Regions from separate parts of the Pseudoalteromonas sp. SWYJ118 genome, predicted to be linked through region 3. Evidence: predicted binding sites of a transcription regulator. Region 3 holds the regulator's gene; each other region holds the start of a gene.

Region 1 (4,617 bases), on a different contig from region 3:
CAAGCTGATAGTCTTCCATTGCTGGGTAGAGTATTTCTTCAACTTGTGGGCTTAGTCTGTGTATTTCATCAATAAACAGTACGTCGCCTTCTTCTAAATTAGTAAGTAGAGCAGCTAAATCGCCCGCTTTTTCAAGTACTGGGCCTGATGTTGTTTTAATGCTTACGTGTAATTCGTTGGCCACAATGTTTGCAAGCGTGGTTTTACCAAGCCCTGGAGGGCCAAATATTAATAAATGATCGAGCGCTTCACCACGGGTTCGAGCAGCTTCAATAAAAATTTCCATTTGCTGCTTAACATGAGGCTGGCCTCTGTAATCGGCTAAAAGTTTTGGCCTTATTGCACGATCTATAGAGTCTTCATTTGTTTTTTCAGTCGCATCAATTAAGCGATCCGCTTCAATCATGGGTTACTCACAACATTGATTTTAAAGATTCTCTAATAAGAACCTCAGTAGACATATCGGGTTTGCTTATCGATTTTACTGCTTTTTGAGCTTGTGGCAATTTATAACCTAACGCAAGCAGTGCTGATACGGCATCATCGGCTGCGTTATTAGCTATTGTCGCATCGCTCATTGGCTCTATTACTGCGCTGTCGCTAAATGGCGTAAATAAATCATTACCCCAATCTTTTAATCTGTCTTTCATTTCGAGTACTAAGCGCTCGGCTGTTTTTTTACCTACACCCGGTAATTTAACTAGCGACGTTGAGTCTTCGTTATTTACACAGCTTACAAATTGCTTAGCCGACATACCTGATAAAATAGCTAAACCAAGTTTTGGCCCTACGCCATTTGCTTTTAATAGCTCTCTAAATAAGGCACGCTCAACTTTATTATTAAAACCAAATAATAACTGAGCATCTTCGCGCACTACAAAGTGCGTATAAACAATCGCGTTTTCACCAATTTTTGGTAAATCGTAAAAACAGGTCATTGGCATTTGTACTTCGTAACCGACACCACTTACTTCGAGTAAGATTTCTGGTGGCTGTTTTTCGACTAAAATACCATTTAAGCGGCCTATCATAGTTATTTCCTTAAACGTCCTCTAACGGTTTTGCTTGCGCTACCCGCTAGTTTAATTAAATTTTGTTCTGAGTGAGCATGGCAAATAGCAATAGCCAGTGCATCAGCTGCATCGGCTTGTGGTGTACCGGGTAGTTTTAAAATATTTTTTACCATGTGTTGCACTTGTGTTTTATCTGCGCCACCGTTTCCTACTACCGCTTGCTTAATTTGCCTTGCTGAATACTCAAATACGGGTAAGTCGGCCATTGCAGCGCCCACAATAGCTGCGCCTCTAGCTTGGCCAAGCTTTAAAGCTGAATCGGGGTTATGCGCCATAAATACTTTTTCAATGGCAAAGGTTTCTGGCGAAAACTGCTCAATAAGCTGTGTAATGCCTTGGTAAATCATTTTAAGCCTAACCGGAAAAGGATGATCGGCTAACTTAATACAGCCACTGCCTAAGTATGTAAATTTAGAACCTTGGTGGGCAACAACGCCATATCCGGTCAAACGTGAACCAGGATCGATCCCTAAAATAATGGCCAAACTTGCATTCTCATTATTGTTATTTTTAAATTACGCTAATAATGCCAGAGCACTGTATAAATTACCAGTACAAAGAAAACAAAAATGCCCACATGTTAGGTGGGCATTTAAAGGAGCATGTTAGTTTAAGCTTACCCTAGGGCACGCACTAATCCTTGAGTGTTTTGTTTAAGTGTTCGGGCAATCATTAAATAGCCTAAACCGGCTACAAATACGCCGCCCGCTACCGGCCCAATAATCCATATATGCGGGTGTAGCTTACCGGCTAAATCAAACATTTGTTGCTGCACAATTAAAAGCGCTATATCACTAAAAAATGCGGCAACTAAACCGGCTAAACCACCGAGTAATAAAAACTCATACAGGGTCGCGTTTTTAATTAATCGGCTTTTAGCGCCAAGTGTTCGCAGTATGACAATTTCTTGCATACGTTCACCCAAGCTAGCTTGCACTTGCGATATAAGTACAAGCGCCCCACACAGCACAACAATAGCCAGTACAAACCCAATAGCGAGTGATACTTGCGAAATAGTTGTTTGTATTTGCTTAACAAAGTTGTCAATGTCAATGGCTGTAATAGTTGGGTAAGTGCGCAATAACTGGCTAAAGTCACGCTTTTGCTCTGGGTTTATGCGTACCGACGAAATATACGTTGCAGGAAAATCTGCAAGTACATCGGGGCTTAAAATAATAAAAAAGTTAGGTTTAAGCGTGGCCCAATTAACTTTACGAACACTGGTAATTTTAGCGTCGAACGACTGCGAACCAATTAAAAATGTAAGCGTATCGCCTATTTCAACATCTAAACGCTCGAGCATCGACTCCTCTACTGAGGCTTCGGCTGTTGCATTTTCACCAAACCACGCGCCTTGTGTTACTTCATTTTGGTCAGGCACATCTTTAAGCCATGTAAGGTTTAGCTCACGGCCAATACCTGCACGTGCTTCTTCGTCTTTTTTCTCGTTGTCTTGCAGCGATACAGAACGCGCAACCAACTCGCCGTTTACCGCATTTACGCGCCCACGAATAGTTGGATAAAACTCCGATACCTGAATATCTTTTTGTGCCAAATATTCATTAATTGGCCCAAGCTCATTTTGCGTTATATTAACTAAAAATGCATTAGGCGCATCGTTTGGTAGTTGCGATTGCCAATCAGATATCATATCGTTTTTAAGTACCACTAAAAACAGCAGTAATTTAATCGCTAACGAAAAACTAATTAACTGTACCGCGTTCACATTTGCACGTTTTTGAATAGACGCAATTGCAAGCGACCAACTATTACCCGGTTTTAAGCCAAGCTTTCGGCCGCCACCAAATATTAATTTAGATACTAAAAACAACACACCAATTAGCGCAAGTGTTGAGGCAAACAAAATAAGCGTTATTTTTATGTTGTTACTAAATAACCACATTAATAAAAACACAGTTAGCGCACTCATGCCTAAATGCACACGACTTACTGCTAACTTGTCGCCTAAGTTACGACGCAGCACTCTAAGCGGTGGAATATCAAATAAATCAAATAACGGTTTAATAGAAAACATAACAGCACAAATTACGCCAGTACTAATAGCCACCAGCCACGGCTTAAAACCACCTAAAGGTAGCTCTGTGCCCATACTTTTCGATAAGTAACTTGTTGCTATTTCTTGCAAGCCATAACCAATTAATAGCCCAATACTTACCGCCATTGCACACACAAGCAATAAATGAAGCATGTATATTTTGCGGATCATTGAGCGGCTACCACCTAGCGTTTTCATCATTGCTACTGGGTCGTATTGGCGTTCACAATAACGTTTTGCTGAAACAGCTATAGCCACTGCTGCTAAAATAATACCCAATAGGCCGGCAAGTAATAAAAAGCTCTCTGCGCGGTTTAAACTGTTTGAAATAGGTGATTGGCGGTCTTTAACCCCGTACCATTGTTGGTTTTCTTTCATTTGTGGTTTAAGCCACTCATAAAAGCTATTTATGTCAGCCTCATTACCCGCATAAAGTTGGCGGTAATAAACACGGCTACCCGGCTGCACAACTTCGGTTTTTGCCACATCGTCAATATTAATAAGCACACGACGACTGCTCGAAAATACATTAAATGGCGCATCGGGCTCTTCTACAATAACTTTTGAAACATTAAATAATGCAGCGCCAAGCTCTACTTGCGCGCCTATATCAATATTTAAACTGTAAAATACTGATTCACTTAGCCACACATTACCAGGCGTTGGTCCGCTATTAGCAACCTTAGTTTCACCTGTTAAGGTATCTTTAACTTTTAACTGCCCTTTTAAGGGGTACGCATTAGATGCCGCTTTTACTGAGCTAAACTGCATTTCATCATCGGCAAACAACATAGTGTCGAAGTACACCATTTGCGCCGTTTTTAAATTTTGGCTCTGTGCTTTAGTAATAAAAGCAGTGTCGAGAACATGATCGCTTGCAAGTACACGGTCTGCTGCAATAAAAGCACTGCTTTTTTGCGCAATACTTTGCCCTATTCGCTCTGTAACCATAGACAGTGTAAGCACGGTTAAAACAGCAAGGGCGATAGCTGCGCTTATAACTGTTAGCTCACCACGGCGAAATTCTCGCGAAAATAACTTAAGCGCTAACTTAACCCACATTAGCAACGTCCTCTACTTGGCTTTTTACCAGTAAACCCGCTTCTATTTGAATAATGTGCTCACATTTTTGTGCAAGCCCTTCATCGTGAGTAACCAAAATAAGCGTAGTGCCGTGTTGCGTGTTTAAATCAAATAATAACGACTCAATCATTTTACCGTTTTTGCTGTCTAAGTTAGCCGAAGGCTCATCAGCAAATAGTATTTTAGGTGTACCAATAAATGCTCGCGCAATAGCAACACGCTGTTGTTCACCGCCAGAGAGTTGCGACGGGTAATGATCAATTCGATGGCTCAAGCCTACTTTTTCAAGCAAAGCAATTGCTTGCTCTTTCGCATCACTTTCGCCAGCAAGTTCTGCTGGTAGCATAACGTTTTCAAGTGCAGTTAAGCTTTGTACTAACATAAACGATTGAAACACAAATCCAA
Region 2 (4,617 bases), on a different contig from region 3:
CAGATATAATACTACTCGATATTAATATGGAAGGAATGAGTGGTATTGAAACATGTCTAAAATTAAAAAATATATCTGAAACACAAGATATCCCCGTTATTTTTGTAACCTCATCTGAAAATCAAGAAGAAGAGTGCTGGGAAGCCGGAGCTGTAGATTTTATAAAGAAACCAACTAACTCGGAAACTTTATATAGAAGAGTGCGCGCCCATATTACGATGAAACTTCAACATGACTTACTCAATCAAAAAGTATTTCTAGATGATTTAACAAAGGTATTCAATCGTCGTTATTTTGATGCGCATTTTTCTAAAATGGAACGAAGCGCCTTACGAGAAAAAGTCGACTATGCACTATTACTCATCGATATAGACTACTTTAAGCAATACAACGATCTTTATGGTCATGTGCAAGGCGATACGGTTTTAAACCTTGTTGCACAAACTATTACTAATAGTTTGCAAAGGCCAACCGATTTTGTTGCGCGTTACGGCGGCGAAGAGTTTGTAGTTGTTCTACCGCATACAAGCACTGAAGGTGCGATTTGTGTTGCTGATAAAATTAAACAAAATGTGGTCGATTTAGGAATATTACACAGATATTCAGAATATGACTTTGTGACTATTAGTATTGGCGGTGCAACCCTACAACCGTACGTAAATAACAAAAACACCTTGCAGATCGCAGATGAAAAAATGTATGAGTCCAAAATGCAAGGTCGTAACCAAGTGTGTTTTTAAGTTTAGCTAGCTAATAAATCACTTTGCCACTTAAAAACACCTTGTAGGTGATAAATATTAAATAAGATTATTTATTACACGCTATGACATTTTTTGTACTTTTTATTGCTACCACATGGGCAGTCATCATTTCTGCCCACTTTAATATCTTCAACAGGATATATAGTGCCATCTAAATAACGCCATTGAGTGTTTTCTTTAATAAACTGCGATTTTTCGTGGAGCTCACAAAATAAGTTTTGATAAAAATATTGGGCTTTAAATTCTACAGTGCCGGTATCTCCATCATGGCTTGACCCAATTACATCAAGATTTATAAATCGACAGCTGTTAGCAAAATCATTGATTTCTTTAACCGGATTTTCAGCTTGTTTTTCTTTTGCGTAGGTTTGATAAACATATTCTGCATTTTTAATAACATAAGCACTGAATCGTGAGCGCATAAGTTGTTCAGGAGAATCAGCTTGCTTAACAGATAAGTGAAGCGGCTCGCAGCAATCGGCATGATTGTGCCCACTGCTGCAAAAACATAATGTGGTATTGAGTGAAGTCATAATAATAATACAAAGTCTAAAACATTAGTTTAACAAGCTTATTGGGCGAGTGATATCTCTGTTGTTTGAGACTTTTTAGTAAAACAGTATAGTTTTGTATTCGTTTTACTTAAATCGAACGATAGATTCGTAAGTAGTTGGTTATTAACTATATCGGTCCAGGTAATTACCGCTGCAAAGTTTCCGTTATGTAATGCAGAATTTAATACATACTCTAAATTTACTAGGTGCTTCTGTCTAATAACAAGTAATTTACTTGTATCAATAGAGCATGAGTCAAGTAAAGCTTTGCTAGGTACGTGATCTGGAGCAATTAGTAACGTCCATGCATTAGAGCTATTGTATTGGTGTAATACTTTTAAAAGCTCAAAGGTCGCTGAAATTTCATCTTCAATTTGAATCAAATTCACGCAATCGCTTTGCTCATCTTGTTGGTAACTTTTAACTGTTCTTACGGTAATAGGCTGTAACATAATTTCACTCACTGGGTTTTTATACAGTATTCATATACAGTAGTTTATACAGTGCTTTCGTGCAAGCCTTTTATGCTATTTATTTGTACAGTTATTCAGCTTTTTGTTCTTTCTCATCCAATTTTGGAATGGTTTCTCACACATTTGGAATAAGGAACCATATGTGGCAAGGGTTTCAGAGATGGTGTTACTGTTCCCTATCTGGGTTTTTCTCATAGGGTTCGGAATTAGGTTGTTGGGCTTGAAACCGATTAAAACATTAAACAGTGATGCTCAAAACCTAAAATTTAATATTTTATCTTTTTTGAATTTAATAATGAATGTTTAGGGATCTGTTTTTTTATCGAATATTATGACCCGGCCAAGCTAATTGGCACTAGATAAATGTTCTAAGGCGGCTAGGAGCGAGAAGTGTTTATTAACTAAGCAATATTAAGAGGACACTTTCCTCTTTCTTACATACTAATATAACCTACAAAAAGAATAATATTTATAGCTGGCAATAACTTACACCATTTGCTATTAATATAAGTTCATAGAATTAGGACTTTTCGCGCTAAAATAGGGAAAGTGCCCTCTGATAAAGCTGTTACAAGCATTTCGAGTTTAGGTGTATTTAATCTAGGTTAATTATGACAAAAGAATTTTCAATTTATGAGAGTCCGCTTTCTGAAGAAACAATGAAGCTAAGGAGAAACACGATATTATCATCAGTTGTATGTTTATTTGTTTCTTTTTCAGGTGCTTTACCTACAAAAATATCGGCTATTGGCCTTACTTTTGACAAAGTAGAGCAACAAGCTACTTTAGGTTGGTTTATATTTTTCATTTCTTTATACTTGTTTTTACATTTCATATCTAATGCTTTTGTTGAAGTTGCAAGATGGCTTCAGCCCTACATTCAAAGTAGGTTGTACAAAACCGAATTACTCAAGCACCCAGCATTTGATCCAACTACTTTTATCAATCAAACAAATATGGGCTATGATCCTCAAGAGCAAGATCTTAATGTCATTTCAACTTGCGAATACTCTGATGCTGGATATGCAACTAAAAAAAAGTTAAAACCTTTATACGTTTTTATTTATTTAAAGTTATTCATGGAAGTTATTCTTCCGTTAATTATTGGGTTAATAGGTTTGTTTAAGCTGTACATGCTTATAACAAGTTATTGAAATGGATAACTAAGCAATTGGCTTGCTTCGTTCCTAGCAATTTTAGCCAACAATTAATCGCCGCTTAGTAAGCGGTTAAATGCCTTTAGGAGATCAAATGGAATTATCGCAGTTAGAAAGGCTGAATTTAATCAATCAGTTTTAATACTAGAAAAGCTCTACCCGGAAGAAGCTGATTATTATGCAAAGCATCGTAAAGCTGTTCAGGAGGGATACAAGCTTCATTACCGCTGGATCTTTGAACATCTTTACGAGGAAATGTCTGAGGAGGAATGTCAGGAAGTACTCGATATTTTAGAAATGCATAGAGCATTCGCATGGTCTTACATGGATGCAACAGGTAAGAAAGAAGTTGACGATAATCGTCTGAAGTTCAGAGGGTTTGACGGTAACAATGAATCGAGTCAGCTGTCATATGCTAGCTATTTTGTTATTGAGCTCGAAAGATTCCAAGAGCTGCTGTACGGAAAGGAATATAGTGATTTCAATAGTCATATGCCGACAATGGATCGCTATCGCCGTATGTTAAGTGTCTGGAAAACATTTGGCAAACCGAACCAAATGAGATTATCAATGGAGCAAATTGAGCAGGTATTGGGAGCTTAAAATGGATTGGCTTTCAATTGTTGGTTCATTAGCGTCAATTGGTGGTGCAATTTGGGCTTGGAGAGAAGCAGTAAAATCATCTAATTCGGCAAGTAAAGCCGAGCGAATTAAGACTCAGATGATTAATCAGCGCAAGACCTCCGAGCTATCGGAATTAAAGCCTTTAGTGTTCGCAGCGACAGAGTGCGTGAAAAGATATAGCACAACAATGGTTTCCAGATTGGCTGGTTCCGGTGTAGTGGTCAACTAATTTTGGCCACAGTTTTAGAATCTTGGTATCTAATCTCAGATTCTTTCGCCTCTTCAAATAGGGCAGTAGAAACATCACTTATATTAGGCGGGGTAGTATACTGTGGCTATAGGCTTTTAAAACTTCATTTTGTGTCCCAAATTCTCCAGTTATCGACATCTATGCAAGTTTTAGCTATATGCTCGTACTTATTGGCGCAACTATCATAAATACCGTAACAAGTAGCTGCTATCATTGCTGTTGTATGAAGGTAATGCGGTAAGTGCTGCGAACCCAAATATATGAACTTATTATGCCAAGAGGTGCTGCTTTTACTTTTAATATCCTCTTCAAAACATAGAGCTGTAAAAGCATGGCAGTTAAAATTAGTTATACTGTAGTTATACTGTTTTCCAATGAGCTTAATCGCAATTTCTCCGGCTTTTCTGGAGCCGACAGCCGTTAAGCCTTTACACGAAACATATATGTGAGTAGCTATATTTTTTCCTTCTAGACGTTTCCTAAATTTTTTTGAGTTAACCTTTTCAACTAAACCATCACCATTAAGGTGAACTATTTCATTATTTCCGACATATATCCCTGAGTGCTCGCAGACCCCACCATACAGGTAACAATATAAGATACTACCAAAAGCAGGTTCACTTATATCAGTGATATTTCTTGTCCTATACCACTCCAAAGTAGGAGATACAGCGAACCTAAAGTAATTCAATTTATAGTCTCCCAATGGCTGTTACTATACCTACTTAATACTTTGATATGATTTAAACTACTACCGACTGTGGTTGTAATTTATGAATAAATCAGTTTTGGAGAAAG
Region 3 (4,617 bases):
CAAAATACTTATCGGTAAGTACCATAGTGACAGCCCCTGCAAGCACTGGCATTACCGCTATTAATAAAAAGGCAGTAATTAACCACGTCCATACAAATAAGGGCAACTTCATCCATGTCATGCCTGGGGCACGTAAGTTCACTATGGTTACAATCACATTGATTGCGCCCATTATTGAACTAATCCCCATAATATGTACGGCAAATACAAACAATGCAGTATTATCATTACTGTATGTTGTAGACAGTGGTGCATAAAAAGTCCAACCAAATGCAGGACCCCCACCAGGCATAAATAACGATGCCAATAGGATTAAAAACGCAAACGGTAAAATCCAAAAGCTCCAGTTATTCATTCTTGGCAATGCCATATCTGGCGCGCCAATCATGAGTGGTATCATCCAGTTAGCAAGGCCAGTAAAGGCCGGCATAACCGCACCAAACACCATAATTAAACCATGCACGGTGGTCATTTGATTAAAAAAGTGAGGATCGACCAACTGTAAACCTGGTTGAAATAATTCAGCTCTGATCACCATGGCCATTCCACCACCAATTAAGAACATGGTCAGCGAAAAAATTAAATATAAACTACCTATATCTTTATGATTAGTTGTGTAAAGCCAGCGTTTAAAACCCTTAGCTGGGTGATGAGCATGATGAGCTTCATTGGCGTTAGGTTGTTCTACTATGCTACTCATTAGTTCGCCTCCACTTTGGCATCAAGTGCTGCCTGTATTTGACTCGGTTGAATAACATCACCCGTATCATTACCCCACGCATTACGTTTATAAGTAATAACCGCTGCTAATTGCTTTATAGATAACTGTTTGGCAAATGCTTGCATTGCCGTACCAGGTCGTCCATGGATAACTACATCAATGTGATCTTTTATATCGCCAAGCACTATAGGACTGCCTTTAAGTGCAGGAAATACACCCGGTAACCCCATGCCAGTAGGCTGATGACATGCAGCACAATTGGCCATATATACTTGTTCGCCTAAAGTCATTAATTCTTCTTTTGGGAGGGTTTTATCAAGTAATGCGGCATCTGCTAATGCTGCTTTTTGTTTAGCCTGCTTTGCATCTGCAAGCCATGTTTTAAAATCAGCCTCAGATTTAGCGACCACCACAACGGGCATAAAGCCATGATCTTTACCACACAACTCAGCACATTGGCCTCGGTAAGTACCTTCTTCGTTTATGTTCGTCCATGTTTCGTTTATAAAGCCGGGATTCGCATCTTTTTTAACTGCAAAATCAGGTACCCACCAAGAGTGAATAACATCGTCAGAAGTCATTAAAAATCGTACTTTTTGATTTATTGGCAGTACGAGAGGCTTATCAACCTCAAGTAAGTAGTTAGGATTTTTATCTGCAAGATTCGCGATTTCATCTTGCGGGGTAGATAAAATAGAGTAAAACTCTACATCTTCACCCATATATTCATAATGCCATTTCCATTGCGAGCCTGTAATTTTAATAGTGAGATCAGCTTTGCTGGCATCTTCCATTGCAATTAGGGTTTTAGTGGCTGGTACTGCCATAGCAATTAAAATAACAAACGGGATTGCAGTCCAAAGTATTTCTACTTTAGTGCTTTCGTGAAATTGGGCAGGTACAGCCCCTTTAGATTTACGGTGATGAATAAGTGCCCAAAACATAATTGCGAACACTATCACCCCAATCACACAACATATTATAAATATGGTCATGTGCAGCTGATATACATTATTGCTTATATCGGTTACGCCTTTGCGCATATTGTATTGGCTGTTAGCCAAAACTGGGTGCGAAAAAACACATAATATAAGCCACAAGGTAGAGGTCAGTTTACCCATGTGACGGCTCCTTTGATGCTATTGCGAATGCAAAGCGAAGAGGCATACGGCTTAAACGCCAATTCGTTATTTTTATTTTTTTAGTCAATCTCATTTAATATTGATTGGTTTTGCTGCGCCAACAACGGGTTTGTGTATATTGTGTGTTCTCAAAACTAAAAAGCTGTGAGTTATTATTAGCTCAGCACATTAATAATTAGCTAAAAAATGAACAACAAGCAAGTTTTAGTATAAAAAACAATCAGGTGATATTGAGTAATTAATAAAAAATCAGTAACCAACTAGGTAACAGGAAGTTCAAAAGATGAGCAAAACAAAGGGGTTTAACGCATTCGGAGGGGGAAAATATAAGTGCAAAAAAGTTTACAGCTTAAATTGTCAGTGAGCTATTTATGCCCTATTTTTAGTGCGAATTTAAAACAGAAAATGCGTACTAATTAGTACGCATTTATAAAACTGCTTGTTTAAAAGCTATTTTTAAAGTCACATCCAATCAGCGTTTCTTATAACGCCAACGGCTAAGCCTTCAATATTAAAAGACTCATTCTCAAGATCTACTTCAATAGATTCAAAATCGTCGTTTTCAGCATGAAGTAATACTTTACGACCCGCTTTCTCAAGACGTTTTACAGTTACGTCTTCGTCTAGGCGGGCAACAACAACTTGCCCGTTTTCAGCGGTTTGAGTACGATGCACAGCAAGTAAATCACCATCCATAATACCAATATCTTTCATGCTCATACCGTTAACGCGTAGTAAAAAATCTGCAGCCGGTTTAAACATTAATGGATCGATTTTGCAGTGACTTTCAACGTGCTCTTGCGCCAAAATAGGTGAACCAGCAGCAACACGCCCTATAAGCGGTAAACCTAATTGTTCTGGCTCTTCTTCTTCAATTAACTGAATACCACGGCTTGCACCTGGTTTCATTTTAATTGCGCCTTTTTTAGCAAGTGCTTTTAAATGTTCTTCAGCAGCATTGGCACTTTTAAAACCTAATGTTTGCGCTATTTCAGCACGTGTAGGAGGCATACCAGTGTCTTTAATAAAAACTTTAATTAGTTCGAGTATTTGAGCTTGGCGGTTCGTTAATGGTCGCATACAACTGGTTTTCCATACAGTACATTTAACTGTGAGTATATACAGTTAAATAAAAATCGCAAATTTAAATTAAGCCTTAAAATAGCCAAAGTAATTTCACTTGTGTACATTTTAGGGATATAACTAACGCTAGGTTTATAAATGATTAAAAAAGCAAAGGAGTCATTATGAGTATTTGGTACCAGCCCATCACTTTAGAGCTGTGCAAGCAGTTAGAACAAGGCATTGATGGCCAAGGAACATTAATGAAAACCATGGGAATAGAAGTCACTGAAATTGGTGATGATTACTTAGTAGCCACTATGCCGGCAATTCCTGAGCATCATAACCCAATGGGAATGGTTCACGGCGGTGCTAACGTTGTACTTGCCGAAACAGTTGCCAGCTATGCAGCTAACTTTGTTGTCGATTTTACAAAATTTTACTGCGTGGGGCAGGAAATTAGCGCAAGTCATTTAAAAGCATCTCGCAACGGCACTTTAACAGCAACGGCAAGAGCGTTTCATATTGGCAAACGTAGTTCAGTGTGGGAAATAAAAATTACAAATAGCCGCAATGAGCTGTGCTGCGTATCAAAAATGACCGCAGCAGTCGTAGAGCGAAGATAGTTACTTTTCGATTGGGTAAATTGTAATTTCCATACCCGCACCAATCGCAGATATACGTAGTAATGTATCTGCATCTAAGGCTTGATTAAAGCACTTAGGGGAAGTGCCTGATTCAAAACCAATATCAAACGTTCTACGTGAACAGCTTAACCATTGCTTTAGCGCGTTACGCGAACACGATTCAATAAGCTCACATATATGGTTTATTGCTTTGTCAGGCGTGTTTACTATACCTGTTGCTTCAATACGCGCTAATTGACGGTATTCGTCTTTGTCATAATGTAAAATCGTCGCGACTTTTTTCAAGTCTGCCACTAGCAAACTAATATCTTGCTTTGATTCAAGCTCAAGATCTACATTTAAAAATTGAATTTCCGGCATCGTTTCGTATTTATCCTCTAATAATTTCATTGCAAACTTTAACGCAGTTTTACCGTTATACCAAATCAACTATGCTCTATTAACCACTTTATATAGATATTTCGCAGCTTTTAAGTATTTTTTAGCGTTTAAAGCTAGCTGGATATCAAACACTCAGCTCAATTAAACAAATAAGTCATGTTAGCAATTTAAGTGTAATCTTTTTTATTTTTAAATGATTACAGTAAGCTATAGTTTAAACTGCGACAAAATGTCGCAGTAACTAATCCCATTAATGTAATAAACTAGCCTCTAAAAATAATAAGACTAAAACATGAATAAAAAAATATTTAAGTATGCTCGCAAGTTACATAAATGGCTCGGTTATTTGCTCACATTACAAATTTTAGCTTGGCTATTAGGCGGTTTAGTCATGAGCGCTATTCCTCTTGATAAAGTTCATGGGGAGCATCTTGCAACACGTACTCTTAATAACCCATTTACGCAGGCTGATTATATTGCCTCCCTTAACGATATTGCACCTCAGGTGGTTAATCCAACACAAATAATTTTTGAGAACTTTTTAACCACACCTATAATTACAGTAATAAATAAAGATGAACAGCAAAGCTTTAACGGTATAACAGGCCGGCCCTTTGAGCCGCCAACTAAAATACAAATTACCGCAAATGCTAAAGCACACTTA

The links. The regulator LexA, encoded in region 3, represses DNA repair genes until DNA is damaged. The targets are predictions, from matches to a motif close to TACTGTATNNNNATACAGTA.
Region 1: a site for LexA is predicted at 1,609-1,628, ahead of ruvC (crossover junction endodeoxyribonuclease RuvC). Genes of this name have one in related genera too.
Region 2: a site for LexA is predicted at 1,790-1,809, ahead of I6F48_RS04255 (SulA-like leucine-rich domain-containing protein). Genes of this name have one in related genera too.

What each region holds. Positions count from the first base shown of each region.
Region 1 covers NZ_JADYXC010000010.1:67,287-71,903, reverse strand. Annotated here, with positions in the region: gene ruvB (Holliday junction branch migration DNA helicase RuvB) at 1-406, opposite strand, end outside; gene ruvA (Holliday junction branch migration protein RuvA) at 414-1,031, opposite strand; gene ruvC (crossover junction endodeoxyribonuclease RuvC) at 1,034-1,558, opposite strand; gene I6F48_RS11390 (ABC transporter permease) at 1,690-4,191, opposite strand; gene I6F48_RS11385 (ABC transporter ATP-binding protein) at 4,181-4,617, opposite strand, start outside.
Region 2 covers NZ_JADYXC010000002.1:348,562-353,178, reverse strand. Annotated here, with positions in the region: gene I6F48_RS04265 (GGDEF domain-containing response regulator) at 1-740, shown strand, start outside; gene I6F48_RS04260 (YchJ family protein) at 815-1,294, opposite strand; gene I6F48_RS04255 (SulA-like leucine-rich domain-containing protein) at 1,333-1,767, opposite strand; gene I6F48_RS04250 (hypothetical protein) at 2,400-2,942, shown strand; gene I6F48_RS04245 (YfbU family protein) at 3,045-3,548, shown strand; gene I6F48_RS04240 (hypothetical protein) at 3,550-3,798, shown strand; gene I6F48_RS04235 (hypothetical protein) at 3,923-4,525, opposite strand.
Region 3 covers NZ_JADYXC010000021.1:13,022-17,638, reverse strand. Annotated here, with positions in the region: gene ctaD (cytochrome c oxidase subunit I) at 1-700, opposite strand, end outside; gene coxB (cytochrome c oxidase subunit II) at 700-1,842, opposite strand; gene lexA (transcriptional repressor LexA) at 2,326-2,943, opposite strand; gene I6F48_RS16670 (PaaI family thioesterase) at 3,111-3,551, shown strand; gene I6F48_RS16665 (hypothetical protein) at 3,552-3,932, opposite strand; gene I6F48_RS16660 (hypothetical protein) at 4,246-4,617, shown strand, end outside.